4 regions of the Alteromonas sp. BZK5 genome follow, and region 3 is predicted to be linked to each of the others. Evidence: predicted binding sites of a transcription regulator. Region 3 holds the regulator's gene; each other region holds the start of a gene.

Region 1 (5,506 bases), on a different contig from region 3:
CGTACATTTGCCTAGAGAAAGTGACCATTTGCGATGCATGACAAACTCATTCAAAAACTCGAAATTCTTTCAGATGCCGCTAAGTATGACGCTTCTTGCGCAAGTGGCTCCGCCGGTAAACGAAAAGCAGGTAAAACTGACAAAAAAGGAATAGGTTCGCTCACAGGAGGGTCAGGGATATGTCACAGCTTTACCCCTGATGGTCGATGCGTATCATTACTTAAGATCCTAATGACCAACTATTGCATATACGATTGCCATTACTGCATCAATAGGGTGTCTAGCAACGTTCAACGAGCGCGTTTTACCGTTAAAGAAACGGTTGATTTAACGCTTAATTTTTATAAGCGTAACTACATTGAGGGATTATTTTTAAGTTCCGGTATTGTCGGCTCTCCTGACCTGACTATGGAGAGCATGGTACGCATCGCGAAGTCTCTTCGCATTGATCACGGATTTAAAGGATACATTCATCTTAAGACCATTCCGAATGCATCTCCTGAACTACAGGCTGAAGCTGGCTTATATGCCGATAGGCTAAGTATAAACATCGAAATGCCGACACAAAATTCGTTGAACAAATACGCCCCGGAAAAAGACCTTGCTGAAATTCACGGTTCAATGAATACATTGAAAGACAAAATAAATGAACACAAAGTAGATAAAACCTACTCGGGTAAACGCCCACCTCGCTTTGCTCCTGGCGGACAGTCCACTCAGATGATCATAGGAGCCGATGACTCAAATGATAAAGTTATCCTTGGCACGAGTGTCAAACTGTATGGTCAACAAAAATTGCGGCGCGTTTATTATTCTGCATTTTCGCCCATCCCAGATGCGTCTGAAGTCTTGCCTCTTAAACCGGCGCCACTTATCCGTGAACACCGACTTTATCAGGCCGATTGGCTCCTGCGCTTTTATGGATTTGGTTTAGATGAAATCGTACACAACGACATGCTAGATATGGAGCACGACCCCAAGCTTGCGTGGGCGCTACGCAATCGCCACATATTTCCCATCGATTTAAACAAAGCTGACAAGCTACTTTTATTGCGAGTTCCTGGACTGGGAGCACGCACAGTACAAAAAATTCTGGCTATTCGACGTTACACAAAGCTTAGCTGGTTCGATCTCACAAAAATGCGTTTGCCCTTACAAAAATTAAAACCGTTCATTACTGTTAGTGATTATTCCCCCGCTATCCATTTGCTCGATAGCAGTAACTTTGAACAGCAATTTAAACAACCAAAACAGTTTGAATTGTTCAGCGCTTAATCTAATTGGTACCACAATGAAAAAAGTAACAATTTCATCAGTGCCCGGATACGACGAATGGCGAAAAGCATCGAGAGAATGTCTAGCCCAACACATACCTCCCGAGAACGTTACATGGCAAACTTCGCAATCTAACCAAGACGACTTGTTTGCCGTGGCCGATTCGGCCAACGCTATTGGTGAAAGCCAAACGAATTACAGAATTCCTAAAACAGTTTTAACGCTGTTGAAGTATGCGTTATGCCACCAAGCCCCCGATCGTTTCGCTTTATGTTACCGCGTTTTATGGCGAGTAGTTTTCGAAAACAGAAACCTTATTCACTTAAAAACTGACGAAGATGTGTTGCGTCTCAACATGCTGGCTAAAGCAGTAAAACGCGATGCATATAAGATAAGTGCTTTTTTGAGATTTCGAGAAGTCGTACTTGACGGACAAGAGCATTTTATTGCGTGGTATGAACCAGAACACTTCAGCTTGGAAATGAAGCTCGATTTTTTTCAGACGCGTTTTAAAAATATGTGTTGGTCAATACTTACCCCTTATCGAGCTGCGCATTGGAATACTAAAACACTTGTTTTGGAAGATAATCCTGACCCTAGTATCATTCCAAATGATGACAGAATTGAAAAATACTGGCTTACGTATTATGCAAATATATTTAATCCTGCCCGCGTAAAAACAAAGGCAATGTTAAGTTCAATGCCAAAAAAATACTGGAAGAATATGCCTGAGACGTCGCTTATTAACGATATGATACGCCACTCGGATGCTAGAGCACGTAAGATGATACTAAATGGAAAAAAGGTGGAGAATGGTGAATGAGTCCTCCTGACAAATATTAGCAGCTGTGCTTCCCTTGTTTTTTGCGATTTGGAAAGCTCTGTAAAACGTGACCAGAAAAAAAGGGGCCGAGGCCCCTTTTTTGTGTAAAGCAACAATGATATTAGTTCATCGAAGTTTCAGTAACTACACGAAGGTTGCTTTCAACATCTTTTACGTCAGATGCATTCTTGGCAATTTCCACAGCTAGATCACGCTCAGCATCAGAATCAACGTCGCCAGTCAGTGTTACTACACCGTTTTCTACGTCAACATCGATGTCGAAACCTGAGATATCGGTATCCATGAGAAGACGGGTTTTGATTACTGTGGCGATTTTGGCGTCAGTTAACTCGCTTGTGCCTTCGTCAACAGTATCTTCCATGTCATCTGACATGTCGCCTTCCATATCTTTGTCAGAGACAACCGTTAGCTTGTTGTCTACAGACGTTACACCGTCAATATTCGCTACTAGCTCTTCCGCTAGCTTTTTATCAACAGAGTTCTCAACCTTACCAGTAAGAACGACATTACCGTTTTTAACGTCAGTGTTAATGTCGAATGAATCAAGGTTACCATTGAACAACAGCGTTGCTTCTGCTTTGCCATCAATCCATGCGTCTTTGGCACCTTTCTCCCATTTATTACTTGTGCTGTCTGTGTCCATGTCACCTGCATATGCAGCTGTAGTCAAAGTTGTAGCAACAATCATAGAAATAAGTGAACGTTTCATAACATTTCTCCTTTGTCGAAACTCGTAGATAGTCATGCCAATTCCTTGCCAACAAAATAAGACATTGTTTTATATGATAAATATTAATATCCAGGGCTAGTTAAGTAAGTTTTGTTTTGCAAACTTTGCCTTTGTTTGAGAACTTTTTACTTAATTTTGTTAATGCCCAAAACTCGTCAACTTCACTTAAGAAAAGCACCTATCAATTGTACTAGGGGATAACTTTTTGTCGTTGGCCGCCGCTAAGTTGCAGTGATACTTAGGTTAAACTTATTTCACAAAGCTGCCGTAGTTATAATGATTTGTATCGCTTCACTGGGGCCTGTTGACCTTTGTTGTACACCAAAGGTCAACAGGCCCTAGCTATAGTCACCAATTTAGTTTTGCAGACAGAAGCAACAGGTGGAGTGTTTTTCGTTAATTAAACTCAAGGACCAACTAGACATGGATACTGCACTTACTGCTGTTTCAGTCTTAATTATAGCCGTAAGCTGGGCCCCTTTGCTTCCTTCTTCTCATTGGTTAGTAAGAGTGTGGGAATTTCCGCGACTACAAATAGCAGCTATCATTTCTTTGTTAATTGCTGGGCATATTTTTGAATCAACCTATTACGCACAGATAGATAGCCTAGCAGTAATTATTGTCGCTGGATTAACAGTTAGCCTTATTTATCAGGTTATCTGGATCATTCCTTATACCCCTCTGTATAAAAGAGAAGTTAGGCACGTCGAGGTTGAGAGTGCGAGCCAAAAGCTAAGTGTTTTATCAAGCAATGTGTATATGCCTAATGACGATTTTCGCAAGCTCATTGAACATGTACGTAATAAGCAACCTGATTTTCTCGTAACGTTGGAATCTAATGAGAAGTGGCAGAAAGGCATCAGTGAAATTGAATCTGAATACCCGTATCGTAAATTTTGCCCACTCGAAAACCTCTACGGTATGCATCTTTATAGTAAGCTTCCCTTTGAAGAGGTCTCATTGCGATTTCTAATAGAAGAAGATGTGCCGTCTATGAAAGTTAAAATCAATCACCACGGACAAGATGTCACGCTATATTTTCTTCATCCAAAACCACCAAGCCCAACAGAAAACACGTATGCAAAGCCCAGAGACGTAGAACTTACTGTTGTGGGGGAAGAAATAGCTGAAACAGAGGGCCCTATTGTCGTCGCTGGCGATCTTAACGATGTGGCTTGGTCACCTACTACCAGAAAGTTCAAGAAAATAAGCGGACTTTTAGACCCACGAGAGGGGCGCGGTTTTTTCAATACATTTCACGCGAAATATCCTTTAGTGAAATGGCCGTTAGACCACGTATTTCACTCGGAACATTTTGCATTGGTCAATATAGAGAAGCTTGAAAGCATAGGCTCAGACCACTACCCGCTTTATACCGAACTAGCGCTAATCACGGACAAGGAGTAATACTCAAGACTGTAAATCTAATGAGAGCTACGGTGTTTGACACACCACATGAGGCTATCACACGCCTCTTCACGCTTTTTAAAATGGGCTAGCCCTATTAGCTTGTTATCCCGAGGCCAAACCGCTTGGTTTAGCACCTCTTGATCTTCTGCCGATAGTTGTTCGCTATCTAACACAATCTCAACCGCTTTTTTGTTGGGTTTTATTAATGTGGGGTTAGCTTCTTTGACCAGAGCAGAGTTCACACAAATATACTCTCTCTTAACAGGGTCTCTCACCACGCCGATGTAGTTGTTGTCGCAAATTATAGCTGGCCAGCCTTCCGTTATTCTACTCTGTCCAAACATTACGAGTGTAAAAGCAACAAGAACGAAAAGTGTTAAACCGATAAATTGAGCGCTCAAATCTGGTGCTACGCTTACAATAACGCCGACAACAGCTGCGAAAAATATCCAGCCGCCAAATACCCTGCGCATAGCATTTGGTGAGATACCAGATATAACATCAACCACCTTTAATGATTGTTTGTCATAGTGTCGAATAAATACAGACGATTGTGATTCCACAGCCTTTGTCCACCAGAAAAAATACGAAATTCAGAAATTAATACGTTACAAGTAAGGCTGAAGATTTACCTACACTCTGAGTGAGTAAAAACCAATAACATGAGATTAGTTCTACTCGAAAGAAAACGTGTTAAGCAATATTTGTAGGAATATTTAAACTATTGAATTGTAATGTTTAACCTACTAACCAAGCATATCAAAATATGTGGGAACGGCAAAGCAATTACGCGCTAGATGCACAGTAAAACAAGACTTATGAAAAGAAGCGTCATGTTAATCTGCAAATTAGAACAGACCACCAAAAATTAACATAAAAAACTGCTGTTGGCCTCCATACATTCGTTTGTAAATTTTTCTCTCACTTTGCACCTCTTGCTTGCCTTGGCGCTCAACCATTGCTGAAAATACTCAAAAACAGAACTTGAAAATAAAACTTTTAGATGATAATCAACAGCTTACAAAACAGGAACACTCTTTGCTTCTACGAAAGTATAACGTTCAACGTTTCATATCGTCGTTATTACAGGTTCAACAAATTAGAAAGGGAGGAAGAGTATGCGTTCACCAATAAGTGCAGTAACTATTGTTAAGAGCAGAACTGAGAAGCTGACCAATTTGATTACTCAGTTAGAGCAATGCTCTCCAACGCCAGATGAGCTAGTCATTGTTTGGATGGCACCTCCT
Region 2 (5,506 bases), on a different contig from region 3:
TGACCACCCAACCGCCTTCACCGCGGATCAGGTACAAATTTATGTGGTCAAGTTCAAATGGAAGCGGCATTGTTAGCCAAAGAACACCATCGGCCACTTCTATTAGCTCGCCCGGCTCTACCTGTTTATCGAATAGATATTCCATATCGCCCTCACCTTTTCTATCGTGCATGGTCTAACGTGCATGGTCTAACGTGCACAAAGACTGTACGTTTTCGTTTTAACTCGCGCTGCTTACAAAAACAAACATATCTGTCGAATAGAGATCTATAGGAGTAGGTGATAACAAACGTTATACTAAGCCTACTGCCGTTTCTCGTGCACAGTGGTAGCGCATTTTTATTGCACCTTTGCGCCAGTTATTGAACAGATAATGGTAATGCGAGTTTATAAAACGTACACGCCCATGAGGCTATTTAAAGAAATTAACGTCAACAAAGCCGGTTAGTAAATCAGATCCATGTCAGCCTCAACAATACAACAAGGGTTCATACTCAATAAAAGTACGTTTACCCGGCGAGGCAAGGTGCATGTTGAGCTATGGGTAAAAACGCCCAGTAGCACCGCTAGGTTAATTTCTTCACCCCAATACCCCACTTGCTTTGTATCTGTTGATCACGCCAATGATTTACGCAATATCGCCGAACGTATTTCTGCAAAGATCAGTATTTCAGATGACGGGTTTCACACGCTGGAACAAGTTCCTGTTGCGACGGTAAAAACCGCAACCGAATCACACATGCATCAGCTTCGCCAGCGTGCGCAGGAAAGCAGTATTATATTGTACGAAGCGGATATTCGCGTTGCCGATCGCTACTTAATGGAGCGCTTTGTGTATGGTGCGGTGGAATTTCTGGCTCCGCAAGATTTCGACGATACGCCTCAGATCGTTATAGAAAATGCGCAAATCAGACCCTGTCAATTCAGAACCACATTTACATCACTTAGCATAGACATCGAATGCAATGAGCATGAAGAACTCTTTAGCATTGCGTTAGCCGGTGAAGGACTCAACGTTGTGCTGCTTTTATGCCCGCCACGTTTTGTTGGGCAAACATTGCAAGGACAAAAAGACAGCGCGTACGAGCTCATTACCGTTGAATCAGAAAAAGCATTGCTTGAAGCATTTTTTTCATATCTTACATCCTACGACCCAGATATCATTTTAGGCTGGAATGTTAAACAGTTCGATATGGCGGTACTTGAACGCCGCGCTAGGGCTAACTCGCTAAAGTATGCTATCGGCCGCCACAGCCGAGAGGCTTCTGTAAGACAGTGGGAGGATCAAACCCTCGTTGATGTGCCAGGGCGATGCGTTATTGATGGTATCGAAGCACTAAAAACAATGACTTATCAATTCGAGTCGTTCTCGCTCGATCACGTATCTGAAGAACTGCTTGGCGAAAATAAGCTTATTCAGGCTGCAGACAAGCTTGAAGCGATAAAGCGTCTTTATCATAGCGACCCTGTTGCACTCGCTAACTATAACTTTAAAGATACGGAACTGGTCAACCGCATTCAGGATAAAACCCAATTTATCGATTTTCTGGCACTGCGCAGTATTCTCACCGGCCTAGATATGAGTCGCCCCGGAGGGTCAGTGGCCGCGTTTTTAAATGTGTACTTGCCTAAGCTTCACCGCAAGTCTTATGTCGCGGGGGTAAGACCTGAAAATGGAGGCTTGGCTAGTCCGGGTGGTTATGTCATGCGTTCCCAGCCAGGTTTATATAAAGACGTTTTAGTCCTAGATTTTAAGAGCCTGTATCCTTCCATCATTCGTACATTTAAAATCGATCCGTTGGGACTAGCGGAAGGGCTTAAGTCCCCTGACACGGCGATAGAAGGTTTTAAAGGCGCAGTATTTAGCCGCGAATCTCATTTTCTACCTTCCATCATTGAAAACCTATGGCTTCAGCGCGACGAAGCCAAAAAACAGAAAGACGCACCGCGCTCTCAGGCCATCAAAATATTAATGAACTCCTTCTATGGTGTGCTTGGTAGTGGCGGTTGCCCTTTCTACGATCCTCGCCTTGCTAGCTCTATTACACTGCGGGGTCATGAGATCATGCAAACCACTGCGGGTTGGATTGAAGAACTGGGCTATACGGTTATTTACGGCGATACCGACTCAACATTTGTTCATGTAGAAGGTAATGATGCACTGGGTACGCCCCCAGAGACTGGACTTGAGCTCGCTAGCATTATTAATCGAAAGTGGACAGAGTTACTAAAAAGTGAGTTCGACATTGATTGCCACTTAGAAATTGAGTTTGAATCTCACTTTTCTACGTTTTTTATGCCGACGATCCGAGGCTCTTCCGAAGGCAGCAAAAAACGTTACGCAGGAATGAAGGGCGGTGAACTTGTCTTTAAAGGCTTGGAAAATGTCCGCTCTGATTGGACGGTACTAGCTAAAACCTTCCAGTACGAGCTGTACAAAAAAGTGTTTACTGGACAGCCTGTTGAAGACTACATAAATAGCACGATAGCAGCGATAAAGTCCGGTGAAATGGATCACGCTTTGGTCTATAAAAAGCGGCTGCGAAAGCCTTTGTCGTCGTATACCAAGTCGCTACCTCCCCACGTAAAGGCAGCGCGATTAGCGGACGAGTACTATAAAGAACAGGGGTTGCCACTTCGCTATCAGTTTAATACTACCATTGCTTATGTTATTACAGTACAGGGCCCTCAAACCGCAGAAACCGCCACGGCCCCCCTTCAATATGACCACTATATTGAAAAGCAAATCCAACCCATTGCCGATAGTATCTTGCCTCTTATTGGCCTGAATTTTGAGACAATAGCGAACGATCAACTCTCGCTGTTTTAATCTCATTAATGGGGTTCTATCTATATCTGAGAACAGCTTAAGTTTGACGTATGAAGATCTTGCAAACACTGCGACAATTTAACATAGCAATAACATTGAAAACCTCGCCTTAAATTTTTATTACCTCACTAAATCAGTTAGTTATGCATTTGGCACATTCAATGAATAATGAATTACGTAAGTCATTAGCGGTGTCAGATTGAAACTTACTTCCAATCTGCACCTATGTTGAGGTCTGTGGACCTAGTGGTTAGGGCAATTGAACGCCCGAGTTCACTGTAAAAGCCAGAAGGAATTTGATTATGAAGATCACAAAACTAAGTATGATTACCAGTGCTGTTATTGCTGCAACACTATCTGCTTCAGCAGTAGCAGGCCACCACGAAGAGAAGATCTCGATGGGATTTAACGCAATGGATAAGGATGGAAACGGCTATATCGTCGGTTCAGAGTCTTCTGGCGTTATTGACAGTAAGCTTCTCGCAAAAATGGATACCGATGGTGACAGCATGATTAGCCGTGTTGAATTCAACAAGTTTGTTGATGAAAAACCATCAATGTTTAGCGACGACATCATTACTCAGGTGAAAACTGAAGGCACCAATGACGCTCTACTCTCGGAAAAGGGCAACCCTGAATTATTCTCTAAAGCAGACGGTGAAATGATATCAGAGAAGAATAAGGAGCTTCGCACTGAAATGTCAGCCACAGCCGACAATAAGTTTACTGAAATCGATGTAGACAGCGACGGTAAGCTTACAGCCGAGGAGTTAAAGGTTGCACATGTCGAAGGTGACTTTGAGATGATGGACGAAAATGGCGATTCTTACGTTACCCGTATGGAATATCGTGCCTACTTCGAAGGTATTGAGTCTGAATAGACACTCACCTTTCGTAAAGTAAAAATTTTTAGGAAGCCTCCTTCGTCGGAGGCTTTTTTGTTTCATTAAAGTCGAGACAATTTTCTTTAGACATCAAATACATTGTCACTTTTGGTTATTACTCTCCTTTCAGCGTGTACGACGAGTCACACAAATTCATCGTTGAATAACCCCATATACGACTAACATCTTGTCGACAAAACCCGTTTGCAACAATATTGTTAATAAAGATTGAATTATTTGTTTTATTCGTTGCGTATTCAGCATTTACTGCAATTGTTGCCATTGGTTATTTGGCACCAAAAGCCGAAACAGCCAACTCTATTATTTATATATAAATCAGATGCGTACGCGCATGGAGGCAAGATATGATGGAATCAAAATTAACACCGAACTCACTACTCCCTCTTCAGAAAAGTGAGTTTACTGGCTCTGATGAGGCTGAGCTGACGTCGCTCACTATCGGTCAGTATTTCAAAAATGTTGTCGACAATTATGGCGATAACCCAGCGATTATTGTAAAACATCAAGACGTTAGCTGGACCTATCAGCAGTATTGGTATGAAGTAGAACGTGTTGCTTGCGGCTTACTTGCAAACGGTGTAGAACCTGGCGACCGTGTGGGTATATGGTCTCCGAACAATATCGAATGGTCGATCGTACAGATGGCCACTGCGCGAATCGGGGCGATCATGGTATGCCTGAACCCTGCTTATCGTCCTGATGAATTAGCGTTTGCCATTAATAACGTTGCCGTAAAATACTTAGTCATGGCGCAATCATTCAAGCAGTCAAATTACGTCGCCATGTTGAAAGAGCTTGCGCCAGAAATAGACAGCCAAGATAAGAACACACCAAAGCATCCTCTAACGCTTGCTAAGTTGCCTTCACTTAAATATGTATACACTATTGGCGATAAGCCTGTAGAAGGATTACAGGCTTTTTCTGCATTACAAATAGAACCAACGGAAGCGCTTAAATCTCAGTTGGAGGCCGTTGAATCGAACCTTAGCGCGGATGATAACATCAATATTCAGTTTACCTCTGGCACGACGGGAAATCCGAAAGGCGCAACGTTAACGCACCGAAACATTCTAAATAATGGGCTATTAGTATCACAAGCAATGAGGTTCACACACAAAGACAAACTTTGTATTCCCGTTCCGCTTTACCACTGCTTTGGAATGGTATTGGGCAACTTAGTTTGCTTAGCATCAGGTGCATGCGCAGTTTTCCCCGGGGAGTCATTCGACCCTGAGACAACACTCCGTACAGTAGAAGAAGAAAAGTGCACGGGATTACATGGCGTACCAACCATGTTTATTGCCGAACTCGAACTATCCAACTTCAAAGCTTTTGATCTATCAACACTAAGGACAGGTGTCATGGCAGGTAGTACCTGTCCAGAAGAGCTCATGCGAAAGGTCCATAGTGAATTTCATATGACAGAAGTCGTCATAGGTTATGGTCAGACAGAGTGTAGCCCTATCAATCATATTACTAACATTGACTCGCCATTTGAAAAGCAGGTCAAAACCGTAGGACGCGCTATGCCCCATACAGAAGTGAAGATCATAGATCCCCAAGGCAATACGGTGCCTATTGGAGAACCTGGCGAAATCTGCGCGAGAGGCTACTGTGTAATGAAAGGTTATTGGGGTGATGAGGTTAAGACGAAAGCCTCCATAGACGATGAAGGTTGGCTTCATTCTGGCGATCTTGGAGAAATGGATGAAGAAGGCTACGTCACAATAGTTGGTAGAATAAAGGACATGATTATTCGCGGCGGCGAGAA
Region 3 (5,506 bases):
TATAAACCGAACGGTGTTGCCCGCCAGTACAGCCAATGGCTACGGTTACGTAACTTCTGTTATTGCGTTCTAAATGAGGCAGCCATGTCGTTATTAAATTCTGAATTTGCCAAATGAACTTGGTCACTACAGGCTGCGACCCCAAAAATACTTCTACTGGTGCGTCTAATCCGGTCAGATGTTTAAGGTCGGGCTCCCAGTGGGGGTTAGGTAAAAAGCGGGCATCAAAAACGTAATCCGCATCTTTAGGAATGCCGTGCTTAAAGCCAAACGACTCAAACACAAGCACAAGGCGTGAGCTTTTCTTACCCAGGATACGCTCTCGAATTAACTCTGCCAGTTGGTGAATGGTAAGCTTATCTGTATCTAGATATAAATCTGCGCGCTCAGCAATAGGAGCAAGTAGGGCAGACTCGGCTTTAATGGCTTCTGAAAGCGATTTATTAAGCTTGGCGAGAGGGTGAAGACGACGTGTTTCGCTAAAACGCTTAACCAGTACATCATCGCTCGCGTCAATGTAAACAATGGTCATCGACCACGAAGAAGGCAGGTAGTCTAGAATTTCTACCAAATCGTCAGGATTTTTAGGTAAGTTTCTCACATCGATACTTACCGCAACCTGATCGTACTCGTCAACAACTGTATGGGTTAAGGTGGGAAGTAAGTTTACCGGGATATTATCAACACAGTAATAACCTAAATCTTCCAATGCGCGAAGTGCGACAGACTTACCAGACCCCGAACGACCACTGATTATTATCAGCTTCACCTACTTTCTCCCTAATACTCTGGTTTTATCACATACGCGTTGTTGAATTAGGCGCCTACTAAACGGTTAATAGGCGCTTAATGTTTAACTTAATGCAGATAGAATATCGTCGCTTGTCGTTGCGCGACGTATTGCTTTAATCGTTTCTTTGTCGCTTAGTTTACCAGCCACGGTGGCCAGCGTTTGAAGGTGTCCTTCGGTCTGTTCCTCAGGAACGAGTAGAGCAAAAAAGATGTCTACGGGTTTCTCGTCAAGGGCGTCAAAGTCGATTGCTGGCGTGCTGGTTACAACAATGGCAATCACTTTCTCAAGGCCCGGCAGGCGTCCGTGGGGCAGGGCGATACCATTGCCTATGCCTGTACTACCCATACGCTCTCGAGCCATCAAACTGTTGAGTACCGTTGCCTGATCAATGTTCTCGTTTTGCTTGGCAGCGATATCAGCGATGATCTCAAGAATTCGCTTTTTACTATTACACTGAACCGCACACTCGGTGCGGTCCAGACTTACGATGGCTTGTATATCCATGCTTAATTAACTACTAATGTTTTTTCAGTTTTTCCTTATGCTTGATTACCTGCCGGTCGAGTTTATCAACCATGCTGTCAATCGCCGCATACATGTCGGTATTTTCTGAGGATGCGAATACTTCAGCGCCACTTAAATGAACGGTCGCTTCGGCTTTTTGATTTAATTTTTCAACGTTCAGGATGACATGCACATTAGAAATGTGATCAAAGTGACGTTCAAGTTTGCTGAACTTCGTATCGACATAATTACGCAAAGAGTCGGTGATTTCGACATGATGACCAGTAAGGTTGATTTGCATATTTCGTCTTCCTTATATTATTAAGCCCGATTAAATAAGGCTTTTGCGTTGGTTCGACGGCGGGATCGACAACGATTCCCGGTACTTTGCTATTGTTCGCCGGGCAACTTTAATGCCTTGTTCGGCCAACAATGAAGCAATCTTGCTATCACTTAGCGGCTTGCTAGGCTTTTCTGCGGCCACTAATTTCTTGATCAATGCACGAATCGCTGTAGATGAACATTCACCACCAGACTCTGTTGCAACGTGGCTTGAGAAGAAATACTTCAATTCGAAGATTCCACGTGGCGTATGCATGTACTTTTGCGTTGTCACTCGCGAAATAGTGGATTCGTGCATATCTACCATTTCTGCGACATCATTTAGCACCATTGGTTTCATCATTTCCGGGCCGTGCTCAAAAAAGCCCATTTGCTGCTGCACAATGCAGTTTGCAACCTTCATTAAGGTTTCGTTACGAGATTCAAGGCTCTTTATGAACCACTTAGCCTCTTGCATGTGTGAGCGGATGAACTGTGAATCGCTACTATTCTTGGCACGGCGACTCATTGCAGCGTATTGTTGATTTACGCTTAACTTAGGCAGACTGTCGGGGTTCAGCTCAACCACCCAACGGCCATTTTTCTTGGTTACTGAGACATCAGGAATAACGTACTCAGGCTCTTTAGTAACTAAAGCACTACCTGGGCGAGGATTCAAGGTTTGCAGTAAACGCATTGCCTCGCGTAGCTGATCTTCTTTCAATCGGCTTTTACGCATAAGCGTACGATAGTCTTTGCTGCTCAGTAAGTCAGAGTACTCTTCAATCAGTTGCTTCGCTTCAGCAAGCCACGGTGTGTCTTCTGAAAATTGACGCAATTGCACCATCAAACATTCTTGTGGAGAGCGTGAGCCAGAACCAATAGGGTCGAACATCTGAATGCGCTTTAGCACACATTCTATTTCGTCCATTTCAATCGGCTCTTCCATATCATCATCGTTAACCGCTTCTAAAATATCATCAAGGGTAACGGTTAAATAACCTGACTCGTCAATAGAGTCGATGATTGCTGTAGCGATTGCGCGATCGGTATCCGAGAAATGGGTAAGGCGCATTTGCCAAAGAAGGTGCTCTTGAATATCTTCAGTAGTCTCACCTTGGAAGATTTGCTCGTCGTCATTGGATGGACCTGGAGCTGGCGAAGATGAAGCAGAGTAGTATTCGTCCCATGTGCTGTCGATTGGCAGCTCATCGGGAAGATCGTTTTTCTCAAGTGCATCGCCGGCTTCTAGTGTGTCACTAGATGCAGAAGCAGTGGCCTCAGAGCCGCTGTCATCGTTGTCGATATTGTTCTTTTCTAGTTGCGGCTCGTCGTTACCTTCTTCAACTTCTAATAGCGGATTAGAATCGAGCGCTTCTTGGATCTCTTGTTGAAGATCAAGTGTAGAAAGCTGCAGCAGTTTAATGGCCTGCTGAAGCTGTGGTGTCATGGTAAGTTGTTGGCTAAATTTTAGCTGTAAAGATGGTTTCATCTACGTCTTATTTAAATGCTCTAAATTGAATATACCAGAGCGAAACTGAAAAATGACAATTCGGTTACATTAACTATAGCCTGAATTGTTCGCCTAGGTATACATCCCTTACTTTTTGATTACTTAAAACCTGTTCCGCCGTTCCTTGCGCAATAAGCTCGCCATGACTCACAATGTACGCCTTTTCACAAACATCCAATGTCTCTCGTACGTTATGGTCCGTGATAAGGATTCCAATACCCCTATCGCGAAGATGTTGTATTATCTTCTTTATATCATTAACTGATATTGGATCAACACCAGCAAATGGTTCGTCTAACAAAATAAATTGCGGTTTTGCTGCCAGAGCGCGGGCAATCTCAACGCGACGGCGTTCGCCCCCTGACAAACTCATCCCCGTACTATTACGTATATGGTTAATATTAAATTCATCAAGTAGCGCATCTGCTTCTTCTTCTTGCTGTTGTGAATTTAAATCTTTACGGGTTTGCAAAATGGCCATGATATTTTCATGCACTGTGAGCTTTCTGAAAATAGAGGCTTCCTGCGGTAGGTAGCCAATTCCGCGGCGTGCGCGCTCGTGCATGGGCTGATGAGTTAGCTCATTGTTGTCGATTTCAATCTTGCCTTTATCCAGATTCACTAAACCAACAATCATGTAGAATGTGGTGGTCTTACCAGCGCCATTTGGGCCAAGAAGACCAACAATTTGACCCGTTGAGACAGACAGACTTACATCTCGAACAACCTGTCGTGACTTGTAAGCCTTAGCAAGATTTTTAGCGCTCAAAGTTGCCATTGCTATTCATTGCCCTCGTTGTCTTTTTTGTCTTTCTTAGACGAAGTTTTGCGAATGGTCTCAGGTGTGAATACTGTGGTCACTCGACCCTCACCATCCTTACCTGCGCCGCCAGTCGCTAGCAATTGCTCGGTAATCATATCGAACGTGATGTTGTCACCCTGTACTTTACTGGTGTCTTGTTTCAACTCTGCGTTTCCGGCAAGAGAAATCGTTCGGTTCACCACTTCATAGCGTATTTCATTAGCTTTTGCCGAAACTGGCGTGCCGTCTTCCAATTGCTGGGAATAGCTTGCAGGCTTTCCTCTAGCAATAAATATTTCACGACCACCACCGTCAGTGGCAATTACTTCCACTTCGTCAGCTTCAATAACCAAAGAGCCTTGAGTTATGAGTACGTCGTCTTTGTACAACGCGGTTTTATTTTTACCGTCGATAAACTGGGTGTTCGAGCCTATTTTTATGGGCTGCGAAAAATCATCTTCACTGGCGTGTACCGCACCGCTAGCGATGGCAAGCAATAAACTAGTTGCTAGGGGAATAAGTGGTTTGTACATGATCTAAAAGCTCGTATTCTTGTGTGCGTAAATTCGCGTTAAACCCATTACTTAAAATGACATATTGGGTGCCCAGTATTTCAACGGGTTGGTCAGATGTCATTTGCTTGGTTTCTAAATTAATTTGAATGTACTCGGTCGATATACTTCTGACAAAGTCATCGCCAGTTTGGTTCTCAATATTAACTTGGTTTTCCAGCTGGATTAGCTCGTTATTGTATAGTGTACCTTCATCAGCGGTTACCACCCATGGTGATGACGCGTTTTCTGTATAAAGGGTGTATTTAGGTTGCTGAAACAATACAAAGCCAAGCTGGTCGTAATGCTCCATCGACTCTGCAAATACTTTGTGATTTAACTCACCGTCTTGATTGTACAGCGTAGTGGTAAGATTTTTTGCTTTGTAGGCGGGCTTTAGCGCATCGTTTTCACGATTCCCCTGCGTTTCAGGCTGCTCTTCCATCCACGTAGGGATGTACATCAGCATCGCCAAAATAAATAGCGCCGATATACTTAATCCTAAGCGATTAAAGCCAAACAGGCTCATACACTAGCTCCAAAAATCTCATTTGCTACCCCTTTGGCCTGCAAAATGGTATCCGATATTTCTCGGACCGCGCCAAACCCACCGGGAAGGGTTGTAATCCAGTTTGCTTGTTTGGCTACGTAAGGATGGGCATCGGCAACCGCAATTTTAACCGCAACGTGCTTGTACATACCCGTATCTGGCATGTCATCACCTACCGCAGCCACTTCGTCAGTGTTTAACTCAAGGCGCTTCATCAGGTCGCTAAGCGCGTCTGCTTTATTCTCTTCGCCTTGAATTATATGTGCAACATTCAGTGCCTTCATTCTATTTTCAACAATGGCAGAGCGACGTCCAGTAATAACCGCGACATTCACTCCATTGCTCACTAGCGCTTTTACACCATATCCATCACGGGTATGGAATGCTTTAAGTTCTTCACCGTCGTTACCTAAGTAAATTCGGCCATCTGAGAACACACCATCAACGTCGCATACCAGCAACTTTATCTTGG
Region 4 (5,506 bases), on a different contig from region 3:
AACTCGCGACCATCAATCAATTCCTTGCAGACATGCTGCTGCCGTTTATGCGCATTAGCGGCTTGTTTGTGGCCATGATTGGCTTGAGTGCTAAATCCATTCCCCCGCAGGTAAGAGCCTTGTTGGGTATAATGCTCACGCTTATCATCATGCCGGTAGTGCCCCCGTCACCCATAGAAAATTTGGTGGATGTGGGCACATTTTTAATCGTTATTCAGCAGTTGCTAATAGGCATTGCTATTGGTTTTATATCAATGATGGTGCTCAATACCTTTGTGCTTGCTGGCCAAGTTATAGCAATGCAAACCGGTTTGGGCTTTGCGTCTATTGTTGACCCAGTCAATGGTATTAACGTGCCGGCGGTAGGTCAGTTTTATCTGATATTGGCGACTTTGTTGTTTTGGACCTTGGATGGGCATTTGTCCATGATCCAAATGATAGTCATGAGCTTTGAGGCGTTTCCCATAGGCGAAGCATGGTGGACCGGTGAACAGTTCCGCGATATTGCCCATTGGGCCGGCTGGATGTTCATATCGGCAGTGACCCTCTCCCTTGCGCCAATCGTTTCGCTGCTTATCGTGAATTTGGCGTTTGGCGTAATGACCAAAGCTGCGCCACAGCTAAACATATTTAGTATTGGTTTTTCCATTGCTCAGGTAATGGGATTACTGATTATTTGGATAACACTTGATAACTTTACTGCACATTTCGAAACCCAATGGTTTAGAGCTGAACAGTTTATGTGTGAACTATTGAATATTTGTTCGTAGGAAAACATGGCAGATTCAAGCGAAAAAACAGAAGACCCCACGGGGAAAAAACTCGAAGATGCCCGAAAAAAAGGGCAGCTAGCCCGTTCCCGTGAACTCTCTTCGACCCTAGTACTTATCGTCAGTGCTTTTATGTTTTTGTTTGTGGGCGGGTGGATTGCTGAATCTGTTTTTAAACTTACTCAGAGAATGTTCATTCTCTCTCGTGACGAGACCTATGATATCACCCACATGTTTGGCGCATGGGGTGAAGCCTTTTCGGCAGTAGGTCCTGCCGTGCTGCTATACATGGCTGTGGCAATGATAGCGGGCATTTATGGCTCTATCGCCCTTGGCGGTTTTAACTTTACCTGGGAAGGTGCAAAACCTAAGGGTTCAAAAATGAGCCCTATTCAAGGCTTCAAGCGTATGTTCGGCATGAACGGCTTGGTTGAGTTACTCAAGTCTATAGCAAAAGTGGTGGTCATAATTGGCATGGCCATCGGAGCGTTACTGTTCTTTGAAGATGAAGCGCTCCACCTTGATATGGAGCTTTATCCGGGAAACATCTTTCACGCACTCGACATGCTTAAGTGGGCGTTTCTTATTCTGGTGTGCGGCATGATCCCTATCGCGCTCATTGATGTGCCTTATCAAATGTATAAGCACAACAAAGAAATGAAGATGACCAAGCAAGAGGTTAAAGACGAACGGAAAAATGCGGAAGGCGACCCTATGGTTAAAGGTCGAATTCGCCGTCTGCAATATCAGGCTGCAACCAAGCGCATGATGCAGGAAGTCCCACAAGCAGATGTTGTAGTGACCAACCCTACTCACTTTTCTGTTGCTATTAAATATGACGAGAAGGGGGTAAGGGCGCCGGTTGTGGTCGCGAAAGGTGCTGATGAGCTAGCGATGCACATCAGAAAAATTGCTACCGCCAACGATGTGCCGTTGATCCCTTCACCCATGTTAGCGCGAGCCATTTTCTACTCCACTGAAGTGGACGATGAAATTCCTAACGCTTTATTTATGGCGGTAGCGCAGGTGCTTGCGCATGTTTATCAGTTAAAAGCGCACAAAGCAGGTAAGGGCAAACGTCCTAAGCCACTTAAACGGGATTTGCCTATCCCACCAGAGTACCGACACTAACCCAACCGCTAAATGGGTGAAAAATTGACTTTGAAGGCGGGGCATAGGTAAGAGCTGGCCCTAGAAATAGTGACGTAATTATAAACTGTTCATATGTCCCTCGGATACAAAATCTTAATCGCTCTATACAAGTCGCTGTAGACAGTAATCACGCATGATTACAGCTCGGATTTGGATAACTTTTACGTAATACACAAAGCTGGCACGTTAGTTGAAAACTCTCCTTCAGTTTCACATAAAGCGTCAATTTTCTGATAGAGAGACACCAAGCCATGCAGTTATCCGGTTATCTTCAGCGATTCGATAAAAATCAGCTGCAAAATTTTACCAGTGGTTTAGGCGCACCCATCGTCCTTTTGGCAATTATGGGCATGGTTATATTGCCTATGCCGCCATTCTTACTGGACGTGCTGTTTAGCTTTAATATTGCGTTGTCGCTAGTCATTATCTTGGTGGCTGTACTTACCCAGCGTCCAGTAGATTTCGGCATTTTCCCCTTGGTGTTACTTATCGCTACCGTATTGAGACTAGCGCTTAACGTGGCTTCTACTCGCGTTGTCTTACTTTACGGACATGAAGGCGGCGATGCAGCAGGTAAAGTTATCGAAGCCTTCGGTGAGGTCGTGATTGGTGGTAACTACGCCGTAGGTATTGTTGTTTTCGCCATTCTTCTTATTATCAACTTTAAAGTTGTAACCGCAGGCGCAGGACGTATTTCGGAAGTAAGCGCTCGCTTTACGTTAGATGCTATGCCCGGTAAGCAAATGGCCATAGATGCTGATTTAAATGCAGGGTATATAGATCAAGATCAAGCACGTAAACGCCGTGAAGAGATTACCGCAGAAGCGGATTTTTACGGGTCGATGGACGGTGCGTCAAAATTTGTAAAGGGTGATGCGGTCGCAGGCCTTTTCATCATGCTGATTAATATTGTTGGTGGTCTTTTTATTGGCATGATTCAGCACGGGCTTTCATTCGGTAACGCTATAGAAATCTACACCATATTGACCATCGGTGATGGTTTGGTGGCGCAAATTCCTTCATTGTTACTTTCGGTCGCTACAGCCATTATCGTTACTCGTGAAAACGAGACTCAGGAAATGGGCAAAGAAATCCGCGGTCAGCTTGGTAATAATCAAGCTCTTTATATAGCCTCGGGCGTTCTATTTGTGATGGGTATCATTCCTGGGATGCCTCATATCGCATTCTTAGGGTTCTCATTCTTGATTGCAGGCTTTGCTTACTGGCAGTCGGTCCAAGAAAAGAGAAAGGCCGCAGAGCCCAAAGTGCCAGACAATGTGGTAAAAGATGAATCGGTTGCGCCTGAAGTGAAAGAGCTTGGCTGGGATGATGTTCAGCAGGTAGATACCATCGGATTGGAAGTGGGCTATCGCTTAATTCCTCTTGTCGATAAATCCCAGGGTGGCGAGTTGTTGACGCGCATTAAAGGCGTACGTAAGAAACTATCGCAAGAGCTGGGTTTCCTTATTCCGCCTGTCCACATTCGCGATAACTTGGATTTAGAGCCCAACACTTACACCATCGCTATGCAAGGCGTAACGATTGGGGATTCCATCATCAGTCACGATGAAGAACTTGCTATTAATCCAGGGCAAGTGTTCGGTAAATTAGAAGGGCGTGCCACCAAAGACCCCGCGTTCGGCTTAGACGCAGTATGGATTAAGCCCAACAAACGGGAGCATGCCCAAACCCTTGGGTACACAGTAGTAGACGCTGCGACCGTTGTAGCGACCCATTTAAGCCAATTACTCTCTAACAATGCATATCAATTATTAGGGCACGAGGAAGCCCAACAACTTCTTGATATGCTTGCCAAGCAGCATCCGAAACTGGTTGAAGGATTAGTACCAGACATTCTTCCGCTAAGCACCGTCGTGAAAGTACTGCAAACCTTATTGTTTGAAGGCGTGCCTATTCGCGATATGCGTACAATCGTGCAAACACTCAGTGAGTACGGCACGCGCAGCCAAGACCCCGATGTTTTAGTGTCTGCGGTGCGTATTGCCCTTAAACGTTTAATTGTCCAAGAAATTACTCAAGGTGCAAAAGAGATACCTGTCATAACCTTGGCGCCAGAGTTGGAACAGATGTTGCACCAGTCACTTCAAGCAGGTGGCGAAGATGGCGCTGGCATAGAACCAGGCCTGGCAGACAAGCTGCAAAAATCATTGCAGCAAGCCAGTCAGCAGCAAGAGTTAGAAGGAGAGCCTGCAGTACTCCTTACCTCAGGCATGCTACGACCCGTTCTGTCTCGCTTCTTAAAATATTCGGTTGTTGGGCTTCATGTTCTGTCTTACCAAGAAGTGCCTGACGACAAACAAATAAAAATAGTCAGTTCGGTCGGTCAATAATCTGACACTGGGTGATTGGAGAGGTTGCAATGAAAATTAGACGTTTCTTCGGCAAAGATATGCGTGAGGCGTTAAGCCAAGTTAAAGCTGAATTGGGCAGTGACGCTGTGATCATGTCAAATCGCAAAGTTGCTGACGGTATTGAGCTTGTCGCAGCCTACGACAAAGAGCCTGAAGCGAAGTTGTTTACGCCGAAAGCGTCTCCACAAGCCGCTACAAAAACACCTGGTCAAAAGGCAGTGCCTAGCTTGAGCGAAATCATTGGTGACGACGGTCCTGATAGCCTTAAAGCACTGCTAGAAAAGCAGCACGGTGGAAATAATGGCGTGACGAGTCCCGCGCAACCTAACCAACCAATGACAGCGAATGCTAAGCACGCCAATGAAATTGCTTCGCACTTAGACTTCTCAGAAGCCTTTATTGACGACGTAGAAGCCCAGCAGTCTTCTCATGAACCAGTTCGTCAGAACGCTTTCCCAGAGCATCAAGCGTCTAGTATGGATGATACCCCTGTGACGCAGTCAGCGGAGCTTGCGCAAATCAAGGAAGAGTTAGCGTCTCTTCGCGATGTATTGCAATATCAAGTGGCCGACTTGATGGAAGCTAAGAACAAACGTCAAAAACCTGTTCATCAATATCTAATCACCCGTTTAACCGATATGGGGTTAAGCAACGCGTTAGCGAAACAGCTTATTAGCTATACGCCGTCACATTACAACGAACGAGATGCATGGGTATATCTTCTTAACCTATTGGCTAATCGCATAAATGTGACAGGAAACGATATACTTAGCGCACAAGGTGCTGTTGCATTAGTAGGACCAACAGGTACCGGTAAAACAACTACCGTTGCGAAACTTGCTGCCCGCTATGCGCAGAAATACGGTGCAGAGTCGGTTGCGATGATTACCATTGATACGTATAGAATTGCCGCCTATGAGCAGCTAGCGACATACGGAAAGATTATTGGCTGCACGGTGAGAAAAGCGCAGACTAGTGAAGAACTTGCGGATTTATTATTCCAACTTCGTCATAAGCGACTAGTATTGATTGATACGGCTGGATTTAGTCAAAGAGATAGTCGATTAATTAAACAAATTAAGCAGTTTGATAACGGACAAATGCCAAATGTTAAAAAATATTTGGTAGCGCAAGCAAATACGCAATATCCTGCTTTGCAGAGAATCATTCAAGCGTATGATGATATTGAACTAAGTGGCTGTATTTTCACAA

What was found. The regulator sigma-54, encoded in region 3, starts transcription at its own class of promoters, with help from an activator protein. The targets are predictions, from matches to a motif close to GTTGGCACGNNNNTNGNNT.
Region 1: BIZ39_RS02825 (BON domain-containing protein) is a predicted target of sigma-54. The motif match lies at 2,863-2,881, and genes of this name have one in related genera.
Region 2: BIZ39_RS19350 (EF-hand domain-containing protein) is a predicted target of sigma-54. The motif match lies at 2,979-2,997, and genes of this name have one in related genera.
Region 4: flhA (flagellar biosynthesis protein FlhA) is a predicted target of sigma-54. The motif match lies at 2,100-2,118, and genes of this name have one in related genera.

Annotation. Positions count from the first base shown of each region.
Region 1 is NZ_JACSOE010000005.1:73,378-78,883, reverse strand. It holds gene BIZ39_RS02835 (putative DNA modification/repair radical SAM protein) at 34-1,275, shown strand; gene BIZ39_RS02830 (TIGR03915 family putative DNA repair protein) at 1,292-2,098, shown strand; gene BIZ39_RS02825 (BON domain-containing protein) at 2,220-2,828, opposite strand; gene BIZ39_RS02820 (endonuclease/exonuclease/phosphatase family protein) at 3,273-4,256, shown strand; gene BIZ39_RS02815 (hypothetical protein) at 4,274-4,822, opposite strand; gene BIZ39_RS02810 (glycosyltransferase family 2 protein) at 5,378-5,506, shown strand, end outside.
Region 2 is NZ_JACSOE010000118.1:452-5,957, reverse strand. It holds gene BIZ39_RS19360 (MBL fold metallo-hydrolase) at 1-145, opposite strand, end outside; gene BIZ39_RS19355 (DNA polymerase II) at 461-2,830, shown strand; gene BIZ39_RS19350 (EF-hand domain-containing protein) at 3,133-3,711, shown strand; gene BIZ39_RS19345 (AMP-binding protein) at 4,080-5,506, shown strand, end outside.
Region 3 is NZ_JACSOE010000043.1:574-6,079, reverse strand. It holds gene rapZ (RNase adapter RapZ) at 1-769, opposite strand, end outside; gene ptsN (PTS IIA-like nitrogen regulatory protein PtsN) at 854-1,297, opposite strand; gene hpf (ribosome hibernation promoting factor) at 1,311-1,598, opposite strand; gene BIZ39_RS13025 (RNA polymerase factor sigma-54) at 1,629-3,110, opposite strand; gene lptB (LPS export ABC transporter ATP-binding protein) at 3,184-3,909, opposite strand; gene lptA (lipopolysaccharide transport periplasmic protein LptA) at 3,912-4,466, opposite strand; gene lptC (LPS export ABC transporter periplasmic protein LptC) at 4,435-5,013, opposite strand; gene kdsC (3-deoxy-manno-octulosonate-8-phosphatase KdsC) at 5,010-5,506, opposite strand, start outside.
Region 4 is NZ_JACSOE010000018.1:63,646-69,151, reverse strand. It holds gene fliR (flagellar biosynthetic protein FliR) at 1-770, shown strand, start outside; gene flhB (flagellar biosynthesis protein FlhB) at 777-1,901, shown strand; gene flhA (flagellar biosynthesis protein FlhA) at 2,174-4,273, shown strand; gene flhF (flagellar biosynthesis protein FlhF) at 4,303-5,506, shown strand, end outside.